4 regions of the Priestia sp. Y58 genome follow, and region 1 is predicted to be linked to each of the others. Evidence: riboswitches for the same ligand, from Rfam matches in the RefSeq annotation. Region 1 holds a riboswitch; each other region holds the start of a gene.
The links. A riboswitch is a leader RNA that binds a small molecule or an ion and turns the genes downstream of it on or off. The one in region 1 is predicted to bind S-adenosylmethionine.

Region 1 (3,271 bases):
TTACGATTAACATGCTCTTTCAATCAATAGGATATGGACAAGCTAAAGCCGAAACGATCAACTCCGTCATTGGATTAGCCCAGATTTTGGTGATGGTGCCGGTATCGTTAGCGACTGCCTTCAGCATGTCGCTGATTCCGGGCATTACGTCTTCTTTTGTACAAGGAAATTTACGGGAAGTAAAAGGGAAAATTACAAAAACGCTGCAGCTGCTGTTGTTTTTTACTCTTCCTGCTGCCGTGGGGCTTTGTTTATTAGGCAAGCCGGTATATATGATGATTTTTGGAGCGAAAAACAGTCCTGAAATCGGTGGAGTTGTTTTACAATGGTATGCGCCTGCTGCGATTCTTTTTGCTCTTTTTACCGTAACAGCCGCAATTCTCCAAGGAATTAATCAACAAAAGAAGCTAATTTTAGGCTTGGGCTTAGGAATTGTTGTGAAGATAGTATTAAACGTACTGTTGGTTTCAAGCTTAAAAGAAATTGGACCGGTTGTCGCGACTTACGGAGGGTATGGTGTATCGGTTATATATAACTTCTATTTAATTGAAAAATCTATTTCTTACCGAGTTCAATCACTGGGACAAGCTGCGTTGACACCTGTTTTATTAGTAAGTGTGATGTCAGCCGCTGTAATTATCGGCAATTATACTTCTCACTATTTTTTAGAAAATAAGCTGTCTGCATCTTCACTTGCGATTAGCACATCTTGTATTTCAATTGCTTTAGGTGCTGCCGTGTATCTAGGACTTGGCGTAAAAACAAGTTTAGGGCAATCTGTTGTATTAAATAGAAGAAAAAGAATGTAAATGTAAAGGAGAGAAAGGTGTGTCAAAACGATTTTTACTAACCGTAGCGGCTGGAGGATGTATCATCATTTTCGGCGCGCTGCTGCTATTAAATTGGGAAAGAGTGTTTGGCGATTATCGTCCGATTCAAACAGCAACAGCTGTATTCAAGTTAGAGGTGGGAAGTCAAGGTGTAGCAAAGACTACGGATTCAGATGATGCTCTTCACTATATGGTGAAAAAAGGACATTTAGATGAATATATTCATATGATGAACGAAAAAGGCTATGTGTTAAAAGAAAAAGATATTGATCATAACCGACTTGTTTTTAACGATGGACAAGAGGATGAGCAAATTTACTACAAGCGCTTTGCTAGGAAGTATACGATGATTGATGGAGAAGGGTAAAGGCTTTATATGGTATTTTAGTAGACTAAAACCTTATAACCCTATCTGTTTTTAAAGTTTTTTGGCGAAAAAGAAAAATAATATTGACAATTATGACAAAAAGCTTAATACTGACTTTATTACATAAAACAAATACAATTTGTTTCCTTATCAAGAGAGGTGGAGGGACTGGCCCTGTGAAACCCGGCAACCGCTGTCTATGACAGAATGGTGCCAAATCCTTAAGAGTGTATCGCTCTTAGAGATAAGGAAGAAGCTGAAACAAAGCTCTTCCTTATTTATTTAAGGAAGGGCTTTTTATGTACAAAAAACAACGAGGTGATTATTTGAACAAAGCAGACCGTATTAAACGAATGAAAACACCAGAAATTGATCCAAAGTATGAAGGACGAGTGCCTCCGGGGCAAGTAGTGACAGAGCGCTTTCCTATTTTGCATGAAGGCGACGTGCCGGAGTATAACTTAGAGGAGTGGACGCTTCGCGTGTTTGGGTTGGTAGACAAAGAAGTGACGCTTTCGTATCAAGATATATTGAACATGCCGCAAACAACGGTGAAATGTGATATTCACTGCGTAACGAGATGGACAAGACTTGATAATGAATTTACGGGCGTGCTGTTTACAGACTTTTTAAAAGCAGTTGGCGTGGAGTTGAAAAGTAAATACATCATGCTGCACGGAGATAATGACTATACGTCAAATATTGAAGTAAAAGATTTACTGAGAGCCGATATTCTTCTCGCTCATTCCTTTAACGGAGAGCCGCTTACAGCTAAGCACGGATATCCGCTGCGATTGGTTGTTCCGCATTTGTACTTTTGGAAAAGTGTTAAATGGCTTCGAGGCTTTGAAGCTATTGATGAAAATCATCCTGGCTTTTGGGAGCAAAACGGCTTTCATCTTAGAGGAGATCCGTTTAAAGAAGAGCGTTTTTCTGGAGAAGATTTAGGCATTCCAGAAGATGAGTGGGTACATAAAGACTATGATTAATAAAAATGCCTATGCACGCGCATAGGCATTTTGTCAGCGCTGGCGGTTTAATTCCCACACAACGTGGCGAAGTTCAGGCAAAATCAGTTTGGTCATAGCTAGACGAACAGCACCGCTTGATCCTGGTGTAGAAAAAACGGCTTTTTCGTTAATCGTCCCGGCAATTGCCCGGCTCATAATCGCTGCGCTGCCAATGTCTTCGGTGTAGCTCAGCATGCGAAACAGCTCGCCAAACCCAACGATTTCTTTATGAATCAGCGCTTGAACGGCTTCAATCGTAACGTCTCGTTTTGTAATGCCAGTCCCGCCGTTTGTGAGAACAACGTCAATGTCCTCATCACTGCATCCGGCAAGTATCGCTTGTTGAATCGACGTTTGGTCGTCTTTTACAATTTCATAGGAAGCGACTTGCATGTCATGTTCTTTCAGAAGTTGGATCATCAGCGCACCGCTTTTATCGGTTTCTTTTGTACGTGTGTCGGATACCGTAATGACTTTGCAGCGAACGGGCTGAGTTGCTTTAGATTTATGTTCATGTACGCTCATTATGTACCTCCTTTACGCTTCCGTACGCTTGTAGTCACCGTTTTTGCCGCCTGATTTTTCAAGCAGATACGTTTCGCCGATAATCATGCCTTTATCAATGGCTTTGCACATATCATAAACGGTTAGAGCGCAGGCAGAAGCGGCGGTTAAAGCTTCCATTTCAACGCCCGTTGAGCCTTCCGTTTTAACAGTTGCTTCTATTAATAAACGGTATTGATCATTGCTTGTATCCCAGTCAAATGAAAGGTTTACGCCTTTTAATAAAAGGGGGTGACACATCGGAATAATGTCAGACGTGCGTTTTGCAGCCATGATTCCCGCTATTTGTGCGACAGCAAGCACGTCGCCTTTTCCGATCTTATGTTCTACAATGGCTTCGTGAATTCCTTTGTTAACAAGTATGCTTGAACGAGCGGTTGCAGCGCGGCGAGTGATAGATTTTTCGCTAATATCGACCATGTTGGCACGGCCTTGGTCATTAAAATGTGTAAAAGAAGACATCGGTGTTTTCATCCTTTTTCAGTAAATTTTGTTGTATG
Region 2 (3,271 bases), on a different contig from region 1:
TAATGCACCCTTCTCCTACAGAATAGCGAGTAATTTTTTTCCCGTTTGTTTCAATAACTCTGCCTCCTAGTAAAAGGGCTCCAAGCGCCACAGCCAATCCTCCTGCTATGACACCCGTTGTGGCATCCATTAATCCAGCTCCTACTAGAGGACCGACAGCATTTGCCACGTTATTCATTCCAGCTGAGAAGGCTTCAAAGAATCCCGTGGCTATAACTAAAATCGTTAAAACTCTTTTCCATTTTCCCTCTACTTCTTTTTTATGCGCTCTGCGTTTTATCACTTTTCCAATCAAAAAAGCAATAACAAATGAAACCAGCGGAACAATAATCCAAAAAGACATGATAACTAAAAGTTTTTCCACATACAGAGATTGATAAGCTACTCCTACTCCAACAACTGAACCAACCGTTACTTCACTTGTTGATAGAGGGATACCAATTAAATTCGCGAAAAAGAGTGACAGCGTTGCAGCAGCCAGAATGATAATAACTAATTCTACTGACAGCAATTTTTCAGGTATGATACCTGAACTGATGGTTTTTACCACCTCGCCGCCCCCGATAATGGCTCCGAGCACAATACCTACAGCACAGATGAACAGGGCTACTCTTCGCTTTTTAATCGCACCGGAGCCGTATGAAACGCCCATAGCTGCTGCTGCACCGCTTGCCCCAATATTCATTGCAAAAAAAAGCGCAATGATAAAGGCAACATATAAAAGCATCATTTATTCAGCTCTTTCGTATTTAAGATTCGTGTAATCCGCATTCAACTTTTTGTGTACCTGCCCATCTTCCTGAACGTAAATCGTCTACATTGTAGGCAGGTGCGGTACAGGGCTCACAGCCGATGCTTGGGTAGCCTTGATCATGAAGTTTGTTATATGGTAAATCATGCTTATACACATAGCGCCAAACTTCTTTCCAAGACCAATGAATTAACGGGCAGACTTTCACTTTCTTGAATTTCTCATCTTTATTAAAATAATTCGTGTTGGCACGAGATTCAGACTGCTCGCGTCTCAAACCAGAAATCCACGCATCATAAGGAGCAAGAGATTCCCTTAACGGGATGATTTTTCGAATTTGACAGCATAAGTTAGGCTGACTCTTCCAAAGCTCATCTCCATGTTTCTCAGCTTGTTCTGCAAGCGTTAAATCCGGTTTTTTCATATGAATACGCAAATCAGGAAAGCGTTCTTTAATTGCATCAATTACTTCATATGTTTCTTTAAAATGAACGCCCGTATCTAAAAAGACAATTTCAGCATCTTTTTTCACTTTTGAAATTAAATCAATTAACACGATCCCTTCAATACCAAAGCTTGATGCATAAATAATTGAATCTCCGTAGGTATCATACGCCCACTGCAATGCTGAAAGGGCTCCTTTTGTTTCGTCTTCACTGTCGAACTCTGGAAATGTATCACTCCAGTTTTCGTACGTATATAAGTCTGCCATTTTCTTCACTCCAATTCTTAGTTATCCGCGTTATCCAATAAAAAAAGACGGTTTTACCCACTAGAATTGGATAAAACCGCCTCTAGTGTGTCTAGTCAGCGAAACTATTTAATTCTTACTTTGCTTCCACGTGCTCAAAGATTTGTTTTAAGTCGGGGGTTACAGTCATTAATGTCCTTCCTTAAATTATCGCTTGCGCTATATCAAAATAAAAAGTCTTCCATATTGAAAGACTGGGTAGGCAATAAATTTTCACCTTATCTTTCAAAATGATACACACTTTGCTGGAGTTAGCACCTTGCTAAGCAGGTTGCCGGGGTTCAGCGGGCCAGATCCCTCCACCACTCTTGATAAGCATTTTTTAAAAATTTTAGCATATTTAGAATATTTGTCAACATTAAAAATCATATATCCGATAAGAAAACTATACTTTAAATTCACAGAAATATCTATACTTTTATTTAAAACAACATATGTAAATTTAAACCAAATGTGAACATACCAGTTTATAAAACGCTTTCTTTTTTCTCCAACTTTTTATATTCTCTTGCTAAATAAAACACAAAACCTCCCTATAAAATTAATAAGGGATTTATAAGCTTTACGGATAATTCACCCACATTAGCACACATTACAGATAACACTGACTGACAGATAGGAGCTATATAAGATGGAGAGACAACCTTTTCAATTAGACGATACAATTAAAAATAATGTGCGAACATATTTACAGCAAATTTCAACTGAAGCCTCTAATTTAATTAAACATTTAGACACGAGTGATCATTGTATCCTATGTGATTTTGAGGAGATGAGAAGGTTATTTCAAGATGTTCAAGCTACGGCCGCCTCTTATTACTTGCGTCATTACTTATCGCCTTATACATTTGAATATGCTGCTCTGTCCTTAGCTATTCATAACCTTTCTGAGAAACGTCACGGCGCTTTAATTGTCATTGAACGGGAACAAAATGTAGACCCTCTTATTCAAAAAGGAATGCCTATTCAAGCTCCTGTCAGCGCTACGCTAGTTGAAACACTGTTCTATCCAGGGACACCCTTACATGACGGAGCCGTCCTAATTAGAAATAATCAGCTTATCTCAGCTGCTAATGTTTTACCTCTCTCGTCTATTATTTCAACGACCAAAAAATTGGGAACACGTCACCGTGCAGCCATTGGAATGTCGGAAAAATCGGATGCATTAATTTTAGTTGTATCTGAAGAAACAGGCAAAATTTCGTTTGCTCTTGATGGAAGCCTCTACCCTATTCACTCCAGCAAAAATATGATTTAAGAGCCCTTTCCTGATAAGCAGCCCTATCTTGACTTCTATATCCTTTCTCTTTAATATATTTCATAGTTTTTACATACTATAGATACGGGTGATGCATATGACAATTTTAAAATTTGAACATGTAGGCGTTCAAGTAAAGGATATAGAAGAATCTATTGAGTTCTATACGCAAAAAGTGGGATTAGAGCTCATCGAAACACTACCACATACCGATCCATCTTTGAAGCTAGCTTTTCTAGGTTTAGAAGGCAATGTAATCGTAGAGTTAATTCAAGGGTATAACTCAAGCTTACCTAACGAAGGTAAAGTACATCATTTCGCGCTAGCAGTAGATGGAATTGAAGAGGAGTTTGAGCGTTTAAAATCAGCAGGCGTTTCATTTGTGGAAGAAAACATTGTAACTTTGCCAAATGGAGCAAGATACTTATTTTTCTACGGTCCAGACAAAGAATGGATTGAATATTACGAAGTAAAAAGATAAAGATATCTTATACCTTCAGTGAAAAATGGT
Region 3 (3,271 bases), 160 kb from region 1:
CTAAGGAGATTAAAATCTATGAAAAGACTATTTTATACAGTCAGCACTTTTTGTTTTGTTTGGCTTGCTTGTGCAACTATTCACGTCAGTGCTCTTTCCATTGAAAAGCTTCCAATGAAGAAATCATCTGAACAATGGGCCGTTGAGCTGACAAAAGCGAGCATGACCGGAGATAATCAGTTAAAGTGGAAAAATAACGTCTATCATACATATGGATTAACCGTTGAAAACATTGGAAAAGATGTAGAGCGCGTACAGGTCCAAGCTTTTCGGCATGAAGGAAAAAACAAGGCAAAATACAGCTTGTTTTCTCCCATTGAAAGGTCTAACTTAAGCAAAAGCGGTCAGCGTTTTCGCTATGCGAATTTTGCTGTTCCTGGAAAAGCGGCAGGTTTAGACATTATGATTAACTGGACGGACGAACAAGGCAATCATCAAGAACATTTTGAATTTAAATAAAAGTCTTCGCTTAGGCGAAGACTTTTTTTGCAGGAATTTATCCTCGCATGTGGAAAACGAACACGAAAGGAGAGATCGTAATGATTGCAAAAGCTACTGAAGAAGAAATACAGGAAATTCGGACAAAATCTGCTGATGCGCTGTTTGAAGGAACAATGAAGCAGTTTCATCCGTCAGCTGAACGCGTAAATGAACTAGTTGGTAGTGCCCTTAAAAAAGGCTGTTATTATTTAGTTTCGAGACAAGAAAATAAACTCGCAGGCTGGGTTCTTATCGGCCCGTCTGCCGACTTCTTTTCAAAAGAAGAAATTGGCTTTATCTATGAATTATATGTTGTACCGGAATACCGCGGGCAAGGTCTAGCCAAGCCGTTAATGCAAAAAGCAATCAATGAATTGTCTATCAAAGGATATCCTGAAATCAGACTCAGCGTTCATGCTGGGAATTTTGCACAGCATGTGTATCGTGACCTTGGATTTGTAGATAAACAAATATCAATGACCTTACAGATGGTAAAACGTCCGTAACGTTGGTGAATGTCAGCGAGTCCATAAAACATAAGATGTTATACATGCGATGAGGTTCGGTAATGAAAGTAAAAGTAAATAAGTAGCCCAAACAGCGCCTTTATCTAGTACTTCAACGGCTCCGCCACCTGTATTGTCTGAGGAGGGGGGATCTTCAAGCACGTTCATAATCAGAGCCGCCGCTGCTAAAATAATCCCTCCAATGCTTCCGGTTGTTTTGACAATTGCAACGTGGAAAGTAGATGAAAAGGCAATGCTAAGAAGCAGCAGCAAGCTTCCCAAAAAAGCAGATAACATATATCGTTTCATGTGCTCACCATCCTTTATAAAATCATACCATATTTTACTTCTTTTTTCTTTTTATTGAAAAGCTATTGACGTAACCTATAAAACATATTAGAATAGTCAGAAATAATTTAAAAGCGAAATATTCTTATCTAGAGAGGTGGAGGGACTGGCCCTTTGAAGCCTCAGCAACCACAATTATTGAATGGTGCTAATTCCAGCATAGCCTAGCTCTGACAGATAAGAAGAGGAATCTTTTTCTATGATGAAACCCTCTTCTTAGGAAGAAACATTTCGTATAGAAAAGGTGATGACATTGAATAATAAACAAACGGCTTTATGCATTGACGATTATTTAGATATATACTTATTAGCAAAAGAAATAAAAGACGAAACGTGGCAGCAGGAAATCTTAGCCGCGCTAAAAACGCAGCAAAGTCGTTCATTTGAAGAAAAACAATGCGCCCTCGTTCAAGAGATATGGGAAGATTTTAAACAGTTAAATGAAGATATTTCTTTTACGTATCGCTTGATTCAAGAAGAGCCAACTAACGAACAATTTCAGGCTAAATTAAGGAAATTAAGAGAACGGCGGATCACGCTGAGCCGTGAGTTATATTTAGCTAAAAAACAGTATGTTGAACACACGCAATAAAAAGATCCGCTTGATAAACAAGCGGTTTTTTTGCGTGAAAATGTTAGAATCGTTATATTTCGGGTAGTGAATAGATAAGAAAAGCAAAGGAGGGATAACAGTGGCACAAGGTGTATTATGTGAAGTGAATGAGTGTATGTATTGGAAGTCCGGAAATAAATGCAGTGCAGAGTCCATTTACGTTGTGAGTCCTGAAAGTAGTCACCATGTTTCTGAAATGGAAGAACCTGGATGTAAAACTTTTGAACCCGCGAGATAAATGCTAGTTTTTATAAAAAAGCATAAAATGAACGATGCGCTGACGGAGTTGAGTCGGCGTTTTTCTATTTTTAAAAAATACTATTACTTAGGTGCAATAATAAATACATAGTAAAAAAGCAGTGTCTGCATCTAATTGTGCGTTTAAACAAAATGATAAGATAATTTTTTCGTTTTTCGACAAAAGAAAAGTGAGAGAAAGGTGATAGAATACAAATATATAGCCTAGCTGACTTTTAGCACAAACTTATATGAAAGCGCTAACAAAAGGCTGTATTCATCTCGTTTTGACAGATTGGAAAAAGGGGAGACGTTTATGCAGGGGAAAACTCAGGGGAAAGAATTGAAACGCGGGTTAGAAGAAAGACATGTGACGCTGATGTCCTTAGGAGCAGCCATAGGGGTAGGGCTGTTTCTTGGATCTGCATCTGCTATTAAATTAGCAGGACCAGGAATATTATTGGCGTACGGATTTAGCGGAATGATTATGTTTTTTATTATGAGAGCACTTGGAGAAATGGCTATTCAAAAACCTGTTGCAGGTTCATTCAGCAAGTACGCACGCGACTATTTAGGGCCGCTTGCTGGTTATTTAACAGGTTGGAACTACTGGTTTTTATGGGTTGTAACATGTATGGCTGAAATTACAGCCGTTGGTATTTATATGGGGTATTGGTATCCGGATGTACCAAACTGGATTTGGGCGTTATCCGCGCTTGTCATCATGACAACGGTTAACTTCTTAGCTGTTAAGGCATATGGTGAACTGGAATTTTGGTTTGCACTTATTAAAATTTTAGCGATTGTGTTAATGATTGCCGTTGGATTATTAATGATTGTGTTTGGAATAGGCAACGGCGGCGTTGCGACTGGTATCAAAAACTTGTGGGACAACGGCGGACTGTTCCCGAACGGATTCAAAGGTATTTTGCTGTCGCTGCAAATGGTTATGTTTGCGTATTTAGGAATTGAAATGATCGGCGTTACCGCAGGAGAAGTGAAAAATCCGGAAAAATCTTTAGCAAGAGCGATTGATTCTGTCTTTTGGCGTATTCTTATTTTCTACGTCGGTGCATTATTTGTTATT
Region 4 (3,271 bases), on a different contig from region 1:
TTCCCACTCCGGAGGAGCAAATTGTTTCATAATCGCAATAATGTTATCACTATTTGTGATTGTTCCATCAAAGTCACAAAAGATTTTTAACGATGTCATGCTTTCACCTCTACTGTTCCCCATAGTTGCAAAGCTTTTTGCAACTCTTTTGATTCTTCCGCTTTTTCGGCTAGTGTTTGATGAGAGAGTACTGCATCTATCGCCGCACGGAATGCCTTTCCTCCTCCGATAGCGCCGTCTGGATGACCGTGAACTCCGCCTCCTGCATTGATAATGCTGTCGATTCCAAAGTCCTTCACAAGCTGCGGTACCATTCCAGGATGAATTCCTGCTGAAGGAACCGGGAAAGTCTGCTTATATTTGTACACAGGACGCGTTAATTCGTAGGCAATGCCTGTCGTGTCTTCAAGAGAAAGCGCTACGCTTCCGTATGGTGATGGAAATAGCGAAAAATCTGCTCCGGCTAAGCGTAATAGCTTTCCAAGCAGTAATGAATTTGAAAAACCGTAAAACTCTGATGGCGTAAGCGCTCCGCTAACAGCTGGGTGAGCCATAATCGGCAAGTTAATTTCATCATCTTCTCGAAGTGCCTGCAGTACGTCTAATCCGTAAGCAAATACGTTGAATAAAAGAGCATCGGCTCCTAGCTCAGCTGCTTTTCTCGCTTTTTCTTTTAATTCAAACGTTCGTCCCGTTAAATTAACAGCATACAGCGTGCGGTGTCCCGTTTTTTCGTATACTTCATTCAGTACTTTTTTTCCCTCTGTAACGCGAGCTTCAAAAGGTGTTCGTTCACTATCAAACAAAATCTCGTCGTCTTTAACCAAATCCACTCCGCCAAGCGCTTGCTCACGCAGCTGAGTTGTTAAGTACGTCATGTCTCTTCCAATCACGCCTTTAAAAATACTCATCACAAGCGGACGGTCATAAACGCCTAGTTTCTCTCGTATACCTTCTATTCCAAAGCGCGGTCCTGGGAATTCAGCTAATAATTCATCAGGAAAATCCAAGTCTAATAATTTCACTTTTCCATCAAGTGATAGTTTTCCGAAAACAGTAACTAAAATAGCCGGTAAATCTCTTGAAAAGTTGGCAGTTGGATAAGCAATTTTGACAATAGCCTGCTTAACCTCTCTGCCTAAATATCCGTTAACACGTTCGCAATCTTGAAGCTCCGTTACGGACACGACGCGCCCTTTATGCTTTTGAAGCTGCTGCTGATCTAAAAGCGGCAGATCTGTCCATGAGCCGACGGTTAGTCCTAAAGCGATTCCTTCCGCTTTTTTATGAAAATTTCCTTTATTGTCATGTAGTAAGTAGCTTGCAACGATTTCACTCATTATGCTAAAAACTCCCTTGCTGTTTAATATCGTTAATAAAAAAAACCTCTTCTGTGATTAAGAAGAGGCTTTCGTTGCTCTTCTTATCTCTCAGCTGCTGCTGCAAGAATTAGCACCGTGCTTAACATGCGTTAAGTCGGTTGCCGGGCTTCATCGGGCTAGTCCCTCCACCTACTCTTAATAAGAAAGTTGCTATTTATTTAAATTGAATTCGTAGATTATATACTAAATAAAAAATACCGCTAGGATTTATCGGTTATTAATCTCGTTAACTTCTTACATATTAAGCCAACTCAAAAAGGATTGTCAATGCGTTTTTAAAATAAATTTAATTTTTTTATTCGAGATACAGCTTCTCTCATGCGCTCTTCATCCGTCAGCAGTCCTACGCGCACATAGCCTTCACCATATGTTCCGAAGCCTACTCCAGGTGCCACTACAACGTGGGCTTTTTCAAGAAGTAAATCTGAAAATTGTTCAGAAGTATATCCTCCAGGAACTTTTAGCCATGCAAAAAAGGAGCCCGCTGGAGATGTAACGTCCCAACCAATTTCTCGAAGCCCTTGAATAAATGTATTGCGTCTAGATTCATAGCGCTTAACTAAATCATTCACACATTGTTGAGATTCTAACAGAGCTGCGGCTGCTGCCTCTTGAACCGCTCCAAAGAGACTGACATACATATGATCTTGAAGAAGATTAATAGCTTCTACTACACTTTCATTTCCTACAGCAAATCCAACTCGCCATCCCGCCATGTTATACGTTTTAGAAAGAGTATAAATTTCAATTCCCGTCTCTTTTGCACCAGGAGTCTGTAAAAAGCTGATTGGCTTTTTACCATCAAATCCAATTGCTCCGTAGGCAAAGTCGTGTACCACACAAATATCGTGCTTGGCAGCAAACGCCACGGTGTCTTCAAAAAATTCTGCCGTTGCCACTGCACCAGTAGGATTATTGGGATAGTTTAAAAACATGAGCTTTGCCTGTTCTTTAGCACGTTCACTTATCTCTTCGTATACGGGTAGAAAATGATTTTTAGCCGTGAGCGGCATCACTTCCATCTTGGCTTTTGCAAGCTCTACTCCAGACCAGTAATCAGGATATCCAGGATCCGGAACCAGCACCGTATCTCCAGGGTTTAATAAGCACTGCGGGATTTCAACAAGTCCACCCTTCCCGCCAAACAAAATAGCTACTTCTTTTTCGGGATCCACATCAACCCCGTATTCTCGCTTATAAAAAGTCGCAACGGCCTCTTTCAAAAACTGATGCCCCCGAAATGGAGAATATTTATGATGTATAGGATTAGCGCTTGCTTTTTGCAGTGTTTCTACAATATGTGAAGGAGTAGGCTGATCAGGATTTCCCTGCCCTAAGTTAATAACGTCGTGCCCTTGGGCCATTACTTTTCCTACCTTGCCTACAAGTGATGCAAAAAATTGTTTTGGTAAACTTTTTAATAGTTCCGATTGCTCAAATTGTTTCATCATCGCACACCTTCTCAAAAAATTCTTGAAATTCTAGTCACAAATAATATATTGTAATACTCAACTTGTAAAGTCATTTTTTTCAACTACTAAAAAAGGACGGATGATAAAGTGAGTGTAAAAATTACGTGTTTGCAGCTTGATATTGCGTTTGGAAACCCAACTAAAAACCGAAAATATATTCAACAAAAAATGACAGAAGCTCTGAAAGAAAACCCTGATATCCTGGTGCTTCCTGAGCTATGGGATACAGCTTATGATTTGACGCGGCTAGACGAAATTGCAGATGATGAAGGACAGCAGGCCAAGCAATTAATCTCTCAGTTTGCTAAAACGAACGAAGTAAATATTGTGGCAGGCTCGATCGCGAAAAAAACAGAGCAAGGCGTCACGAATACGATGTATATTTTTGACCGAAAAGGTCGTGAAGTATCACAATAC

Region 2: another riboswitch for S-adenosylmethionine. It lies ahead of MMB68_RS18050 (phosphoadenylyl-sulfate reductase); the one in region 1 lies ahead of MMB68_RS00170 (sulfite oxidase-like oxidoreductase).
Region 3: another riboswitch for S-adenosylmethionine. It lies ahead of MMB68_RS01055 (hypothetical protein); the one in region 1 lies ahead of MMB68_RS00170 (sulfite oxidase-like oxidoreductase).
Region 4: another riboswitch for S-adenosylmethionine. It lies ahead of mtnW (2,3-diketo-5-methylthiopentyl-1-phosphate enolase); the one in region 1 lies ahead of MMB68_RS00170 (sulfite oxidase-like oxidoreductase).

The regions. Positions count from the first base shown of each region.
Region 1 is NZ_JAKWFL010000001.1:21,332-24,602, reverse strand. Features, by position in the region: gene MMB68_RS00180 (putative polysaccharide biosynthesis protein) at 1-809, shown strand, start outside; gene MMB68_RS00175 (hypothetical protein) at 829-1,197, shown strand; SAM riboswitch class I at 1,342-1,448, shown strand; gene MMB68_RS00170 (sulfite oxidase-like oxidoreductase) at 1,524-2,186, shown strand; gene MMB68_RS00165 (MogA/MoaB family molybdenum cofactor biosynthesis protein) at 2,220-2,732, opposite strand; gene moaC (cyclic pyranopterin monophosphate synthase MoaC) at 2,745-3,233, opposite strand.
Region 2 is NZ_JAKWFL010000006.1:7,807-11,077, forward strand. Features, by position in the region: gene MMB68_RS18045 (inorganic phosphate transporter) at 1-730, opposite strand, end outside; gene MMB68_RS18050 (phosphoadenylyl-sulfate reductase) at 750-1,463, opposite strand; SAM riboswitch class I at 1,718-1,820, opposite strand; gene cdaS (sporulation-specific diadenylate cyclase CdaS) at 2,134-2,760, shown strand; gene MMB68_RS18060 (VOC family protein) at 2,858-3,241, shown strand.
Region 3 is NZ_JAKWFL010000001.1:184,404-187,674, reverse strand. Features, by position in the region: gene MMB68_RS01070 (hypothetical protein) at 19-459, shown strand; gene MMB68_RS01065 (GNAT family N-acetyltransferase) at 540-986, shown strand; gene MMB68_RS01060 (hypothetical protein) at 999-1,295, opposite strand; SAM riboswitch class I at 1,417-1,518, shown strand; gene MMB68_RS01055 (hypothetical protein) at 1,588-1,926, shown strand; gene MMB68_RS01050 (DUF1540 domain-containing protein) at 2,027-2,185, shown strand; gene alaP (alanine permease AlaP) at 2,501-3,271, shown strand, end outside.
Region 4 is NZ_JAKWFL010000004.1:242,534-245,804, reverse strand. Features, by position in the region: gene MMB68_RS14520 (2-hydroxy-3-keto-5-methylthiopentenyl-1-phosphate phosphatase) at 1-99, opposite strand, end outside; gene mtnW (2,3-diketo-5-methylthiopentyl-1-phosphate enolase) at 96-1,340, opposite strand; SAM riboswitch class I at 1,421-1,527, opposite strand; gene MMB68_RS14510 (pyridoxal phosphate-dependent aminotransferase) at 1,658-2,830, opposite strand; gene MMB68_RS14505 (carbon-nitrogen family hydrolase) at 2,942-3,271, shown strand, end outside.